DNA from 4 places in the Bacillus sp. 11B20 genome. Region 1 is predicted to be linked to each of the others. Evidence: riboswitches for the same ligand, from Rfam matches in the RefSeq annotation. Region 1 holds a riboswitch; each other region holds the start of a gene.

Evidence for each region. Region 1 has a riboswitch for S-adenosylmethionine ahead of ACN6NB_RS18205 (sugar ABC transporter substrate-binding protein). Riboswitches for the same ligand answer to the same signal wherever they lie in the genome.
Region 2: it holds a riboswitch for S-adenosylmethionine, as region 1 does, so the genes downstream of both, ACN6NB_RS05225 (bifunctional homocysteine S-methyltransferase/methylenetetrahydrofolate reductase) here and ACN6NB_RS18205 (sugar ABC transporter substrate-binding protein) in region 1, are expected to answer to the same signal.
Region 3: it holds a riboswitch for S-adenosylmethionine, as region 1 does, so the genes downstream of both, ACN6NB_RS15095 (methionine ABC transporter ATP-binding protein) here and ACN6NB_RS18205 (sugar ABC transporter substrate-binding protein) in region 1, are expected to answer to the same signal.
Region 4: it holds a riboswitch for S-adenosylmethionine, as region 1 does, so the genes downstream of both, ACN6NB_RS07350 (DUF2292 domain-containing protein) here and ACN6NB_RS18205 (sugar ABC transporter substrate-binding protein) in region 1, are expected to answer to the same signal.

What each region holds. Positions count from the first base shown of each region.
Region 1 is NZ_JBLZWZ010000009.1:766,806-770,893, forward strand. It holds gene ACN6NB_RS18200 (sugar ABC transporter ATP-binding protein) at 1-1,137, opposite strand, end outside; gene ACN6NB_RS18205 (sugar ABC transporter substrate-binding protein) at 1,207-2,325, opposite strand; SAM riboswitch class I at 2,497-2,606, opposite strand; gene ACN6NB_RS18210 (DUF1565 domain-containing protein) at 2,704-4,088, opposite strand, start outside.
Region 2 is NZ_JBLZWZ010000007.1:206,422-210,509, reverse strand. It holds gene ACN6NB_RS05240 (BMP family lipoprotein) at 1-305, opposite strand, end outside; gene ACN6NB_RS05235 (CvfB family protein) at 648-1,496, opposite strand; gene ACN6NB_RS05230 (YajQ family cyclic di-GMP-binding protein) at 1,734-2,225, shown strand; SAM riboswitch class I at 2,307-2,425, shown strand; gene ACN6NB_RS05225 (bifunctional homocysteine S-methyltransferase/methylenetetrahydrofolate reductase) at 2,504-4,088, shown strand, end outside.
Region 3 is NZ_JBLZWZ010000009.1:179,290-183,377, reverse strand. It holds gene ACN6NB_RS15110 (toprim domain-containing protein) at 12-356, shown strand; gene ACN6NB_RS15105 (thioredoxin family protein) at 370-672, shown strand; gene ACN6NB_RS15100 (SCP2 sterol-binding domain-containing protein) at 793-1,134, shown strand; SAM riboswitch class I at 1,237-1,345, shown strand; gene ACN6NB_RS15095 (methionine ABC transporter ATP-binding protein) at 1,500-2,525, shown strand; gene ACN6NB_RS15090 (methionine ABC transporter permease) at 2,518-3,186, shown strand; gene metQ (methionine ABC transporter substrate-binding lipoprotein MetQ) at 3,201-4,022, shown strand.
Region 4 is NZ_JBLZWZ010000007.1:602,963-607,050, forward strand. It holds gene ACN6NB_RS07335 (dihydroorotate dehydrogenase) at 1-654, shown strand, start outside; gene pyrF (orotidine-5'-phosphate decarboxylase) at 626-1,330, shown strand; gene pyrE (orotate phosphoribosyltransferase) at 1,338-1,976, shown strand; SAM riboswitch class I at 2,139-2,241, shown strand; gene ACN6NB_RS07350 (DUF2292 domain-containing protein) at 2,358-2,462, shown strand; gene ACN6NB_RS07355 (phosphoadenylyl-sulfate reductase) at 2,508-3,209, shown strand; gene ACN6NB_RS07360 (inorganic phosphate transporter) at 3,223-4,088, shown strand, end outside.

The sequences.
Region 1 (4,088 bases):
CCCTGCACCCTGCTTTTCCTTCGAACGATGTAAGAAGCTGAATATCCGTGAAAATGAATGAAGACTTGCAGCCGTTAAATTCCACCCCACGCTCTCTTCGGTCAGAACCCCTTCTTTTCTCCGCTCTTCAGGCACAAGGGCTATTCCAGCTCTCACAGCTTGATGAGGCGATGTGATGTGAATGGTTTGACCATGCAGCTGCACAGTCCCCGTCTTTTTTTCTGAGGCACCGAAAAGGGTTTTGCACAATTCTGTTTTTCCAGCACCGACAAGTCCTGCGATCCCGAGAATTTCTCCTTTTTTGACATAAAAGTGAATGTTGTTTAATTTGTGTTGATCGTTTAGCTCTTTCACTTCAAGCACAATAGGTGCATCCTTCAAAGGTTTGCGAGACGGGAATTGTTCCTCTAATGGCGCACCTAGCATTTCTTCAATGACTTGCTGCGGATTTGTGTCTTTGACAAGGTGAGCTGCAACATCCGTTCCATTTCGCATCACTGTCAGTTCATCACAGATGGTGAAAATTTCGGGCATGCGATGAGAGATAAACACGATCCCTGTCCCATACTGTTTCAGCCGATCAATCATTGAGAATAATTTGCTTGTTTCTGCATGACTAAGCGGAGCTGTTGGTTCATCTAAGATTAAAATGCTGCATTGAATGGAAACGGCCTTAGCAATGAGCACCATCTGTTTTTCAGCAAGGGTCAGATCGCTGACAAGTCGTTTTGTGGAGATGTCGATGTCCATTTCTTTTAATAGCTGAGCCGCCTTGCGATGCAGCTCTTTCCAGCTGACAAATGTTTTTTTCTCAATCTCATGCATCATCATATTCTCGCCAACACTTAAGTAGGGAACAAGAGCCGTATCCACTTCTTGATGAACCGTCTGCACACCATATGAGGATGCATCCTTTGGGGTTTGAATGGTTGCCGCCTGGCCATTGATGTGGATGGTTCCGTCGAAGTGGGAATGAGCGCCAGAAAGAACTTTCATTAACGTGGACTTCCCAGCACCATTCGCTCCAATTAGTGCATGGACCGTCCCTTTTTTTAATGTGAAATTCACTTGATCTAAAGCTTTGACCCCTGGGAATTCAATTGAAATATTTTTCATACGAACAAGCGGCGCTGTCATAGGTGTCCTCCTTTTCTTGATATCATCTGAAAAACGAAACACCCTCTATGGAAAGAGAGTGCACGTCGCTTATTTTGTATAATGCTTCTTCAAGGTCTTCATCCAGTCTTCCTCAAAAGCAGTCGATGAACCGAATCCCTTCACCTCGTCTGCAAGATTGACCATGTTAATGGCTTTTCCTGCTTGTTGAAGCTGCTTTTGCGAGATGAGAGAGGCCTCAAGGTCATAGGAAGATGGTGTTTTCTCACCAGCTATTTTCTTCGCAAGAATCCTCACGTCGACTGCGCCGATGAGCTTCGGATCAACCGCTGCTGTGTACTTCCATGGACTGTCCTTCGCTGTCATTTCTTGAAGATCAGCATTTGACACATCAATCCCATAAATCTTCACTTCTGTTCTTCCTGCTTCCTTTAACGCTCTTGCTGCCCCAATGGCAAAGGCATCCCATGTGGCAAAAATAGCGTCCAGTTTGCCCTTTGGATACTTATTCAGCATGGCTGCTACTGCATTTTGCGTTTGAACAGACGTATCAGAAGAGGCTACACCAAAGCGGTCAAGCTCCTTGATCCCTGAATGTTGTTTAAGCGTTTCTTGATAGACCTTGTTTCGTCTCACCATTGGCGGGAATCCATCTACCCACAGGTACGCAATATTTGCTTTTCCTTTAAAATCAGCCACGAGCGCGTCTAATGATTTTTTCGCTAATTGTTCGTCATCTTGAGACGTCACTGTGACCCCTTTGATGTCCTTTAGCTTAGGATTCGAATCAAACGCTACAACCGGAATGCCTTTCGCTGTGATCTTTTTCACATCAGCGACTGTCGCCTCGTCGTCCCCGTGAGAGATGATAAAGCCATCATAATTTTCTTCCAGCGCCTGAGAGATGGCATCATGAAACTTCGCTGTATCACCATTGGCGGTGTAGACATCTACCGTAAAGCCGAGTGCTTCACCTTCTGCCTTCGTTCCAGCTAAAAATTGAGCTGTATGATCGTCTCCTCCAATTTTGCGGATCACTTTAATTTTTGCCCCCTGTCCCTTTGCAAATCGCTTCGGTACATTGTCAAAAGAGACTTTTTCGTTTGCATTTGCCTTTGAGCCTGCACTTGATCCAGTGCCGCAGCCAGATAATAGGACGGTTAATGCCGTTAATAAGACAAGAAATGATGTAAAATGCTTACGCTTCATTGCTGTTCCTCCTCAAGTTGTTTTTATTTTTCACATCGGAAAACTAGGTAAAAATGTGGTAATACGCCTGTAAAAACAGGCATTTGATTCGAAAAAGAGACGAAAAAAAGCCTCTCTTGGAAAGAGAGGCTTGATCACCGTTGCATGAAACATGTATCGGGAAGTCTTCCTCTCTTATCTGTCAAAGCTGTAACAGCTTTGCAGGAATTAGCACCAATTTCTACAATAGAAACGGTTGCTGGGCGTCATAGGGCCAGTCCCTCTGCCTCTCTTGATAAGAGATCCGTTATGAAATTTGTTTTCGTTGAAATGTCTTCTTTACTTTAATGTGATGTCACATCAATGTCAATGACTTTTTTGAAAATTTCTAAAATATCATTAACTTCCGATGATTTTCTTAGCAGGTGATGATTTCTTCAGACGGAAATCATATTTTTTCTCATTCACAAATTGTGGGTTGAGATGTGCTGATCCTTTATCTTGACCGCTTTTAGAGAGATAGGTTTTGTAGCCTTCCATCCATTTCCCACGCCAAATCCACTGTGATGCTTTCGCACCTTTGCGGTCATCATAAACGTTCTTCTGGAAGGTATTCTTTTGGTTCACTTGATAAAGATTCACGACTAAGTAATGCGAGGCGCTAGCCGTCATGATATTATTCGTGATTCGATTGTTCACTGCTTGATACTGCATTAGCAATTGACCGCCTTCTAAGCCGGCTGTGTCATTTTTGTACAAAATATTATGTGAAATCGTCGTATTGGTTGTACCGCCACGCTTCTTATCATAGCCGCCAATAGAAATACCTGTATAACGGTTTAAATATACTTGATTGTGTTCGATGCGGATGCGATCTGCCATTTTTCCTTTATGTTCGCTTGTGACCTCAATCCCCAGGTCATTGTGATGTGAGATATTATGATCGATCACAATGTCTTTTCCGCCATCAACATAAATTCCGCCAGCGGAGATGTCGCTTCCATAGGCTGGGTTCCCTGCACTCGTAATCTCATATACTTTGTTTCTAGAGACGACTCCATTTCTAACTTGATCATACTTTTTAGAGGGTGCTACGTTCTCAAAACCAATTAAATCAATGCCAATATTATCAGTGTGCCGGACCGTGTTATGTGTCACACGGAACTTTTTGACGTTTCCATTTAGCACAAGCGCTTCACTGAAGCCCAGTTTTAATTTTTCAACGGTATTTCCTTTGATTTCAATGTCTTCTATTGCTGCAGGAGCTTTTGTCCCATAGACAGCAATTCCATGTGCATTTCCATTTTCATGTTTCGTCTGAATGTCATACACTCGGTTATTGAGCAGTTTTACGCCTTTACCGCTTCCTTTGATGAAAATACCAACTGGTGTTAAATCTTCTTTATTCGTCTTAAGATGTCCTACAGTCAGGCCTTTGAGGGTGATGTAACTCTTTTGATCGACCGTGACAAGACCGCCATCGGCTTGATTTCCTTTAAGGGATGCCCCGCTAATCACAGGTTTTTCTTTTCCGTAAGCTTGAAAGACAACGGGTGCTTTCTTTGTTCCGGAATGACGGACAATCAATTTCTCTTTGTATGTACCGCCTCTCATGTAAATGGTTGTCCCAGCCTTCGCCATACTTGCTGCTTTTTTCAGCGTGCGGAAAGGTTTTTGCTTTGTTCCCGGGTTTTTGTCGTTTCCGTTTACCGCTACGTAATAAGCTGTGCTTTGCTTAGCACCAGCTTCCTCTGTCATCGCCTGACAGCCAAAGCTGATCATGG
Region 2 (4,088 bases), on a different contig from region 1:
TGCATACTAAAACCTACACCGATAATGAGATCATTACCATCTTTTACGAGTTCTGTCAGCCCTTTTTCATATGTATCAGTTTCTGCAATTTCTCTATAATCAAATTCAATGCCAAGCTCATCACGTGCTTTTTCTAATCCTTTAAATGATGAATCGTTAAATGATTGATCACCAAGACCATCATCTGTGAGCATAACGCCAATATGCTTCGCAGTTGATTTTGGCGACCCCTCCTGTTGATTACCGCATGCGGCGAGCACCATAAGCATGGCTGCCATCAGAAGCAATGAAATCTTCACTTTCATCCAAAAACACACTCCTTTTATCATCCTTACTCCTTTTTTATCGGATTTGAGGGGCGTTGTTTCAATGCTATAGTGAAGGTTTTCATGACTTTTTTCATAGAAAAAATCCATTATTTAAGACAAAAATAAAAAAGTGAGCAAATGCTCACTTTTAGATCATTGACAAAGGGCTAAAATGAACTTTATTTTAGAACTTTGTCTTCTTTTCAGCGTGACCTGAAAACCTTTGCAGTCTAGGAGGGACGAGTACCGGAGCGGAGCGAATTTGACATTCGTGAGTACTGGCACGCAGGACTGACACCGAATGCGAGGGTTTGTCTGCACGCTGAAGTGAGCAAATGCTCACTTTTTCTCGTATGTCCAGCCTTCTTTTTGGTAAACGAGATCATTTTTCATCAGATGACCTAGTGCTCGTTTAAAGGCGGCTTTGCTCATTTGAAATCTTTCGCGGATATCCTCTGGATCACTTTTGTCTCCGTAAGGCATGGCGCCGTTTCTTGTTCTCATATAGGTTAAAATTTCTTCTGCATCGACAGATAATGCATCCTGTTTTCTAGGAAGCAGAGAAACGTTCACGGTTCCATCCTCTTTCACTGCAATAACGCGTCCCGTAACGGTCGATCCTAGTCTTGGCTCTTCTTTTCGTTCCGTGCGGTGAATAAACCCTCGCACACCTGTATCTGTCAGCATAAAAGAACCTGTCGCAATTAAACGATAGATTGTTCCAGTGATTTCTTTGTTCATTAAGGTTTCTGGTGCCTCAGTAAACAATTCACTGATCACGTCTTCTGTGGCTGGTTTTGCGAACATTCTGCCGTAACTTGTGACTTTCAGCATACAGTAGAGTTTGTCTCCTTTTTTCGGCCATGCTTCCTCAAATGGCGGGAGGTGTTCTGTTGCAACAAGTGCATCCTTTGATAGTCCAACATCGACAAATGCACCCATGTCTTCTACCACGTCTACAACTTGTACCCAGCCATATGTATGTGCGTTAATTGTAGGGATTTTCATTGTGGCAGCGAGTCTTTCTTCATGATCTACATATAAATAGACCTCTACTTCATCTCGGTCATCAAGATCCTCTGTCATTTCACTGCGGTGCAGGAGAACCGAATCTTCACCATCTGTCAAAAAGTAGCCGTATTCCATTTCGTTCTCTATTTGCAAGGTCAGTTGCTCACCTGGTCTCATGTTCTCTTCCTTCCTATCTGCCCATAAAAGAGCGTTCGTTCATCTTTTGATTCACTTTATTCTACTATACTTCTCCCCGCATGAACATCTCTAGTTCTGTTAGCTAAAGTGGACAAACTGGTCACGATTTATACCGCAGCCGGCTGAACTCTTTGCCTCATCTCTTCGATAAAGTTTCTTCTTCGCCTATTGGCATGATAAAATAGACGCAATATCAATACTTGGAGGTCATGTGTGATGGCAAAAGAAAGCTCATTTGACATTGTATCGAAAGTCGAACTGCCTGAGGTGCAAAACGCTGTTCAAGCAGCGCTGAAAGAAATTAAAAACCGTTATGATTTTAAAGGAAGTAAAAGTGACATTTCTCTCGAAAAAGAAGAACTTGTTCTCATTTCTGATGATGACTTCAAGCTTGAGCAGCTAAAAGATGTACTTGTGACAAAGCTTATCAAACGAAATGTGCCAACTAAAAACATCGATTACGGAAAAACCGAGCATGCTCTTGGCGGTACAGTACGCCAGCGTGCGAAGCTGATCAGCGGGATTGATCAAGACAACGCTAAAAAGATCAACGCACTCATCAAGCAGTCTGGCATCAAAGTGAAATCACAATTTCAGGATGACCAAGTGCGTGTGACAGGGAAAAATAAAGATGATTTACAAGAGGTTATTTCTCTTATGCGTAAGGCTGATTTGCCGATCGATGTCCAATTTATAAATTTTCGATAAATTTCAAATTTTCCATTGATTATTTTTGCATTTTTCGTTACAGTTGATGGAAGTTCAATTCATTGACATGTTCATATTGCTTTCTTATCAAGAGAGGCAGAGGGACTGGCCCTGTGAAGCCTCAGCAACCGGTGTAGTAGAAATCTATTTTCTATGACCAAGGTGCTAAATCCAGCAAGCAACTGCTTGGAAGATAAGGAGAAGAATTACGATACAGCCAAAAAGTCTTCTTCTTATCAGAAGGCTTTTTTTGTTACATAGAAATAAGGAGGAATACAATGGGCCTATTACAAGACTTACAAAATCGCGTACTGATAGCTGACGGAGCGATGGGAACACTTTTATACTCTTACGGCATTGACCGCTGTTTTGAAGAATTAAATTTATCGAAAGAGGATGAAGTGAAACGCGTGCACGAAGCTTATGTGCAGGCAGGCGCTGACATCATCCAAACGAACACATACGGTGCGAATTATATTAAACTATCCCGCTACGGCTTAGAGGAAGAAATGAAACGCATCAATACAAAAGCGGTACAAATTGCAAAAGCAGCCGCTGGCTCTGCTTATGTTCTCGGAACAATTGGCGGCATTCGAACGTTTAACAAAAATGCCTACTCTATAGAAGAAATCAAACGAAGTTTTAGAGAGCAGCTGTACATCCTATTAAATGAAGAGCCTGACGGATTATTGCTTGAAACGTATTATGACATAGAAGAAGCGAAGGCTGTTCTCCAAATTGCTCGCAAAGAAACGACTCTTCCGATTGTCATGAATGTCTCTATGCATGAACAAGGCGTTTTGCAGGATGGTACCCCGCTGAAGGATGGTTTATCTGAGTTATCATCTCTTGGTGCAGATGTCGTCGGCATCAACTGCAGGCTGGGCCCTTATCACATGATTCAGGCACTCGAAGGCGTTCCACTTTTAGAAAATTCGCATTTATCTGTCTATCCTAACAGTAGTCTCCCCTCTCTTGAAGAAGGCAGACTCGTCTATGATACTGATAACGATTATTTCCGAAAAAGTGCACTTGAATTTAGAAATCAGGGCGCACGCATTATCGGAGGCTGCTGTGGAACAACACCTCAACATATTAGCACAATGGCTGAAGCGGTCAAAGATTTAGCACCGATTACTGAAAAAGAAGTGAAGGTGTTAAAAGAAGAAATCATTTCCATCCAAGATCAGCGCACTGAACCAGGTCTTGATGAGCTGGCTGTGAAAAAACGATCGATTATCGTAGAGCTCGATCCACCGAAGAAGCTGAACTTCGAAAAATTTCTCGTTGCTGCAAATGAATTAAAGAATGCTGGCATTGATGCGTTAACGTTAGCCGATAATTCTCTTGCGACTCCGCGCATTAGCAATGTCGCTTGCGGCGCATTATTAAAGCAGCAGCTTGATATGCGTTCTCTTGTTCATATCACATGCCGCGACCGTAATTTGATTGGGCTACAATCCCATTTAATGGGGCTCGACACCCTTGGATTAACCGATATTTTAGCGATCACAGGCGATCCATCTAAAATTGGAGACTTCCCAGGTGCAACATCTGTCTATGATTTAACCTCCTTTGATTTGATTCGTCTCATCAAACAATTTAATGAAGGCCTTTCTTTCTCAGGAAAGCCTCTTGGCAAAAAGACCAATTTTTCAGTGGCTGGCGCGTTTAACCCAAATGTGCGTCATATAGATAAAGCGGTCAAACGTCTTGAGAAAAAAATCGAATACGGCGCTGATTATTTTATTTCACAGCCTGTTTATTCTGAAGAACAGCTTGTGAAAATTCATGAGGAAAGCCGCCACTTGGATAAACCAATTTACATCGGCATTATGCCGTTAACAAGCAGCCGAAATGCAG
Region 3 (4,088 bases), 590 kb from region 1:
GGGTGATCGTGATGAATGTCGAGATAGAAAAGGTCATCATTGTAGAAGGTAAAACAGACAAACAAAAGCTGAAAGAAGTCATAAGTGAACCTGTTACCATCATTTGCACCAATGGCACGATCAGTACATCGAAGCTGGACCAGCTTGTGGACGATTTAGTGGGGAAAGACGTTTACATATTAGCAGACAGTGACGATGCAGGCGACAAACTGCGGAAGCAATTTCGAAAAGAATTCCCTGAAGCACTTCATCTTTTTGTCGACAGAACGTACCGCGAAGTGGCCGCTTCACCGTCAGCCCACATTGCATCTATCCTATTAGCTGCAAACATTGATGTTCATTCGAAATATTTATGAGGGTGGACGTATTATGAAAGAGATTGAAGAACACGAATTCAAAGAGATAGAGGACGATTTATTTCTTTTATACTTATATACACCGTTTTGCGGAACATGCCAGCTGGCAAAGAAAATGCTGGCAGTCGTAGACGCCATGCAGCCGGATGTACCATTTTACGAAAACAATTTAAACTATTCACCAGGCTTTGCAAAAGCATTTGAGATCGAGAGTGTTCCTTGCTTTCTACTGTTTAAAAAAGGAGAATTGGTGCAAAAAGGCTATGCCTTTCACTCAGTTCCATATCTTCATGAAATGATTGAAACCGCTAAATAAAGCGGTTTTTTGTCATATTTCAAGAAATTCATTTGAAAATTTGTCGAGTTATTTATAAAGGACAAGAAGATGTTTGTAGAGAAATGTTATGTATAACCAAATGACAGGGAGGTTATACATGTGGAAAATGTGAAAGCCCATGGTAACACAGGGCAGCGTTTATTATTAAAACCGCTGCTCTCATCATCATCCTTGAAGATTACATTTGAGGCGGAAACTGACTCTTGTACATTGATTGTGGATGAACGTGGTGAAGTGAAGAAACTACCTGCAATTGAGTTATCGGATCTCATCTTTTATGGTGAGAGGAAAGAGATTCTACAATTATTAGATGGAGATATGTCCTTACAGCAGTTAATCAGCAGAGGACAAGTCAAAGTCAAAGGGTCATTCCGTGCGCTCCTTAGACTAGAGGCAGTGCTTTGGCTGACGAACGGTTTTTTTCGAAAAATGATAACGTAGTTGTTTACTTGGAAATTAGCGATTTACAGCGTTGACATATCTCAGATAGCATGATATTCTACGTTAGTAAAAACATGAACATCACATAAAACAACATATTTTCTCTTATTAAGAGAGGTGGAGGGACGTGCCCTATGAAACCCGGCAACCGTCAGCATAGCTGAAATTGGTGCCAATTCACTCAAAGCCGCAGCGCTTTGAAAGATGAGAGAAAGGCGTAATTGACATAAAAGGCCTTTCTGCTTGCGTTGCAGTTAGGTCTTTTTTACTGACCTGACGTCAGGCTAGAGTCATGACAGAAAGAAGAATAAATAACGTATGTGATGGAAACCTATAGATTCAGCAAGAAAGCAGGTGATCAGACTGTGATTCATTTACAGAATGTATCAAAAACGTATCATTCAAAAAGCGGAAATGTTGATGCCGTGAAAGACGTCAACTTGGATATTGATAAAGGTGAAATATTCGGAATTATCGGGTATAGCGGTGCAGGAAAAAGCTCGCTTATTCGCCTATTAAACGGTCTGGAGCTGCCAACAGAAGGAATTGTTGAAGTGGCAGGCAACCGGATCAATGAAGTATCGAATGCGAAACTTCGGAAAGCAAGACAAGAAATCAGCATGATCTTCCAGCACTTTAATTTACTTTGGTCAAGAACGGTGAGACAAAACATTATGTTCCCGCTTGAGATCGCAGGTGTACCGACATCGAAACGGAGAGAGCGTGCGAATGAACTGATTAAATTGGTCGGTTTAGAAGGAAAAGAAAATGCGTATCCGTCTCAGCTTAGCGGCGGGCAAAAACAGCGTGTCGGCATTGCGAGAGCATTAGCGAATGATCCAAAGGTTCTTCTATGTGACGAAGCGACATCTGCGCTAGATCCGCAAACGACCGATTCAATCCTTGAGCTTTTGGCCGATATTAATAAACGACTAGGGCTCACGATTGTGCTCATTACACACGAAATGCACGTCATTCGCAAAATTTGTCATCGCGTCGCAGTCATGGAAAATGGACGTATTGTTGAAGAAGGCGAAGTATTACGCGTCTTCAGACAGCCAAAGGAAGAAATGACGAAGCGATTTGTGAAACAGCTTGCGGAACCAGAGGAAGCGAAAGAAACAATCGAGCACGTCCTAGAGCGAGTAAAAGAAGGTCAGGTCGTACGGTTGTCCTTTATCGGTGATTCTGCCGAGCAGCCACTGATCACAGAAATCATTCGATCGTTTCATGTTGATGTGAACATCCTTCAAGGGAAGATTTCTCAAACGCAGGAAGGCGCGTTTGGAACACTCTTTATCCACATTAATGGAGAAGAGACTGAGGTAGAAAAAGCCATCGCCTATATCCAAAGCAAACAGGTTGAAATCGAGGTGATGACACATGTTTGAGAAATGGTTTCCGAACGTTGATTTAGACGTCATCTGGAGTGCAACAGGTGAAACGGTGTATATGACACTGATTTCATTGGCATTTGCCTTTGCCATTGGTATTATCCTTGGACTATTACTCTTTCTAACGAGTAAAGGCGGTCTTTGGGAAAATAAACCGATTAATGCTGTCATCGGCGCTGTCGTCAACATTTTCAGATCGATTCCTTTTATCATTTTAATTATTCTTTTACTAGGGTTCACGAAATTCTTAATGCATACGATTCTTGGTCCTAATGCAGCACTCCCTGCCCTTGTCATAGGGTCAGCTCCATTCTATGCACGTCTTGTCGAAATTGCACTGCGTGAGGTAGACAAAGGAGTCATTGAAGCAGCACGATCAATGGGAGCAAAAACGTCGACAATCATTTTCAAAGTATTACTGCCAGAATCATTGCCAGCCCTTATTTCAGGTATTACCGTAACAGCGATTGCTCTAATTGGCTCTACTGCGATTGCAGGTGCAATTGGAGCAGGCGGACTTGGTGACCTCGCCTATGTGGAAGGGTACCAATCTGGTAATACAGATGTCACACTTGTAGCCACTGTGTTTATTCTGATCATCGTCTTTATTATTCAAATAATCGGTGATTTGATTACAAATAAAATTGATAAACGTTAAGGGAGGATTTATTCATGAAGAAATTGATTCTAAGTGCACTATTTCTAGCATTTGCAGGTATTTTAGCTGCGTGCGGTTCATCTAATAACGCAAGTGAAAGCAAAACCATTACGGTTGCCGCTTCAAAAACGCCGCATGCCGAAATTCTTGAAGAAGCAAAACCACTTCTAAAAGAAAAAGGCTACGATTTAAAAGTGAAAGTACTTAGCGATTATAAAATGTACAACAAAGCGTTAGCTGAAAAAGAAGTGGATGCGAACTTTTTCCAACATATCCCTTACTTAAACGAAGAAAATAAATCAAACAAAGATTATAACCTAGTGAGTGCTGGTGCGGTTCACCTTGAGCCTTTCGGTATCTACTCTAAGAAATACAAATCAGTAAAAGATATTCCAAACGGCGGAACAATCATCATGACAAACAACGTAGCTGAACAAGGTCGTATGCTTGCCCTTCTGCAAAATGCTGGTGTCATCAAGCTTGATCCAAAGGTTGATACAATCAACGCAACAGTAAAGAACATTAAAGAAAACCCAAAGAACCTAAAATTCAAAAAAATCGCGCCTGAATTAACTGCGAAAGCTTATGAAAACAGTGAAGGCGATGCTGTATTTATCAACGTCAACTATGCGATCCAAAATAAATTGAATCCGAAAAAAGATTCAATCGAACTTGAGCAAACAAAGAACAACCCATATGCAAACATCGTTGCGGTTCGCAAAGGTGACGAAAAATCAGATAAGATCAAGGCATTAATGGAAGTTCTTCATTCTGATAAAATCAAAGAATTCATCGACAAAAAATATGACGGTGCAGTATTGCCTGTATCTGAATAACAACATTTCGACCTCGCTTCTTTCAAAGCGAGGTTTTTTGTGTATTTTTTCAAATCTCGCTCATAA
Region 4 (4,088 bases), on a different contig from region 1:
ATTATTGCGAATGTTGCTGGCTCACAGGTTGATGATTATGTGGAAGTAGCCAAGCAAATCAGCCAAGCAAAAAATGTTCATGCCCTTGAACTGAATATTTCTTGCCCAAATGTGAAAACAGGCGGGATTGCCTTCGGTACAGATCCAAATATGGCGGCGTCATTGACAAAAGCGGTCAAGGAAGTCTCGTCTGTACCTGTCTATGTCAAGCTGTCACCTAACGTAGCAAATATTGTGGAGATTGCTCAAGCGATTGAAGCTGCTGGAGCGGATGGACTCACCATGATTAACACATTAATCGGTATGCGTTTAGATTTAAAAACAGGGAAACCCATCCTTGCCAATAAAACAGGTGGATTATCAGGACCAGCTGTCAAACCGGTCGCTGTGCGCATGGTACACGAGGTGAGTCAAGCGGTTTCTATTCCGATTATCGGGATGGGCGGAGTGCAAAGTGCTGAAGATGTACTTGAATTTTTACTAGCAGGTGCAAGTGCAGTAGCTGTCGGCACAGCCAATTTTGTAAATCCATTTATTTGCCCGGAAATTATTGAAGAGCTGCCAAATGTGTTAGCAGCATATGGTTATTCATCTGTAGAGGAATGCATCGGAAGGAGCTGGAAACATGAAGCACTTGCCCATCATCGCGCTTGATTTTCCATCAGGGAAGGACGCGCTTGCCTTTTTAGACCCTTTTGAAGGGACACCATTATTTGTGAAGGTCGGCATGGAGCTGTTTTACCAAGAAGGACCTGCCATTCTTGATGCGCTGAAAGAAAAAAATTGCCGCATTTTTCTTGATCTAAAATTACATGATATTCCAACAACCGTGCAAAAAGCGATGAACCGGCTTGCTGCACTTGGTGTTGATTTGGTCAATGTGCATGCTGCTGGCGGGAAACGAATGATGCAGGCTGCGTTAGAGGGACTTGAAAGCGGAACCCCTGCCGGACAAAACCGCCCGGGCATCATTGCAGTGACCCAGCTGACTAGTACGTCAGAAGACATGATGAGAAATGAATTACTCATTGACCGTCCGCTGCAAGAGACTGTTATCCGGTACGGACAATTAGCATATGAAAGTGGGCTAGACGGGGTTGTTTGCTCTGTTCATGAATCTAAAGCACTTCATGAACATATTTCACCATCCTTTCTCACTGTAACGCCAGGAATTCGCTTACCGAATGATCAAACCGATGACCAACAGCGCGTGGCGACACCGGCCTATGCAAAAGAGCAAGGTGTTTCACAAATCGTTGTCGGAAGATCAATCACAAAAGTTGATAAACCAATAGAAGCCTATCATCAAATTTTGAAAGAGTGGGAGTGACTGCCAGATGAAATCAAAAATCGCGAAACATCTATTACAAATCAAAGCGGTCTCATTAAAACCAGACGAACCGTTTACATGGGCGAGCGGTATAAAATCACCGATCTATTGTGATAACCGCCTGACATTGTCATATCCACAAGTGAGACACGACATTGCTGAAGGTCTAAAAGATTTGATTCTCACTCATTTCAAGGGAGCAGAGGTTGTCGCGGGTACTGCAACAGCAGGCATTCCTCATGCGGCATTAGCAGCAGACCGCTTGAACATCCCGATGTGTTATGTCAGAAGTAAGCCGAAAGCACATGGAAAAGGAAATCAAATTGAAGGGGCCGTATCAAAAGGCCAAAAGGTTGTCGTTGTAGAAGACCTTATTTCCACAGGAGGCAGTGTACTTGAAGTGGTCGCTGCTCTTCAAGATGAGGGCTGCGAGGTACTAGGAGTTGCCGCGATCTTCACATACGGACTGCCAAAAGCAGCGGCAGCATTTCAAGAAAAAAATATTCCATATGTCACCTTAACAGACTATGACACATTGACAGACGTGGCACTTGAATTGAAAGCGATTGAGCCTGCTGCGATGAACAAACTAAAACGCTGGAGACAAGATCCTTCCTCTGAATCTTGGATGGAAGAAACGGTCTGAAAAGTGAAAGCCCATCGTTAACAAAAACTGTGCCTGCCCGCACAGTTTTTTTGTTTAGGTAAAAATAGTAAAATAGACTCAAATTTTAATAAAAACTAATCCTATCAATAAAGTCGGGTTGACTTTTGTTTGAATTGTGTTAATATTTAAGACAAATTGAAACTCTTATCCAGAGAGGTGGAGGGACTGGCCCGATGAAACCCGGCAACCTGCGATTCGCAAGGTGCTACTTCCTGCAAAATGATTCTATTTTGAAAGATAAGGAAATCGTGAGCTTCCTCATCTTTCTTTCGGACTGAAAGAAAGTTTTTTTATTTTAACGGTGAGGAGGAAGAGGAGATGGAAGTGAAACAAAATCAGGATGAGGACTTAGTAAAGCATATGCAAGAACTGATTGGGGATATGAAATTCGGTTCAATTACGTTAATTGTTCAGGACGGTCAAGTGATTCAAGTGGAAAAGAACGAAAAAATTAGATTGAAGTAGTGCGGAAAAAAGCAATATGAGCTGTACTCCGGAAGGGGAGAAATCATGTTAACTTATGAAAATTGGCAAGAGCCGTCCATTACATTTCAAGAAGATGATTTGTATAAAGGAGCCCTGTCTGTACTGAAATGGGCGTACGGTCATTATGGTGACCAGCTCGTATATGCGTGCAGCTTTGGGATTGAGGGCATCGTTCTGATTGATCTGATTGCAAAAGTAAAAAAAGATGCGAAAATTGTCTTTTTAGATACAGGTCTGCATTTTAAAGAAACATACGACACAATTGATGCAGTAAAGGAAAGATACCCGGGTTTAGACATTGAATTGAAAACGCCTGAGCTGACGGTTGAACAGCAAAATGAGCAGCACGGTGAACAATTATGGAAAACAAATCCTCAAAGCTGCTGCCATATGCGTAAGGTCATTCCTTTGCAAGAAGCCCTATCTGGTTATCCAGCTTGGCTTTCCGGTTTAAGAAGAGAGCAGTCACCAAAACGAGCAGGGACGAATTTCTTAAATAAGGATGAAAAATTCAAATCAGTGAAAGTATGTCCGCTTATCCATTGGACGTGGAAGGACATATGGAGATATGCATCTAGAGAAGAACTTACTTATAATCCGCTGCATGACCAGGGATATCCAAGTATCGGCTGTGCACCGTGTACACAGCCAGCATTTACTGCAGATGATCTGCGTTCTGGCAGATGGTCAGGCACAGCAAAGACAGAGTGCGGATTACATGAGTAAGGGAGCATAATGTATGGAAATCGCCGCAATTTTATTTAGTCTATTCTTTGCTTTAAACATAGGCGCAAGCGGAGCAGCTGCTTCTATGGGCATTGCGTACGGGTCAGGCGCGATTCAAAAGCCCATTTATGCGCTCAGCGTTTGTGCAGTTGGGATTTTAGCAGGTTCAGTGATTGGCGGCGGTGAGGTCGTCAAAACGATCAGCTCTGGTATTATGCCAGAATCAGTCATTACACTTGAAATCGTTTGTATTATCATTGGTTCTGCTGCACTATCACTTTTCATAGCGAATCTGATGGCGATCCCTTTATCAACAAGTGAGGTCACAGTAGGGGCTGTGGTTGGTGTGGCCGTCGCGTATAAAGTATTGTTTGTGAAATCCATTTTAGTGATTGTGGCATTTTGGGTGATCATCCCGATTTTCGCCTTTCTTTTTACCTTTGCTGTCGTCAAAATCATCAGAATGTTCCCTAAACGGAAGCTGTCTAAAAAAGGCACAGCTATTTTATCTGTCGTGTTAATCCTCAGCGGATTTCTAGAGGCGTTTTCAGCTGGTATGAACAATGTCGCAAATGCGGTCGGTCCGCTTGTCGCGTCAGGCGTTTTGTCAGTCGGGCAAGGAACTCTTTACGGCGGGATCTTTGTTGCACTTGGTGCGCTTTTGCTTGGGAGAAGGGTACTAGAAACAAACGGAAAGAAAATCACCCGCTATCAAACGGGCGAAGGGATTTTACTTTCGAGTACCGGTGCCGGGCTTGTCATCGTCAGCTCTATTTTTGGGCTGCCTGTTCCGCTTACACAAATCACCTCCTCGTCTATTATCGGGCTTGGAATGGCAAAAGGCGGGCCAAACATTTTTCACAAACATGTTGTGAAAAA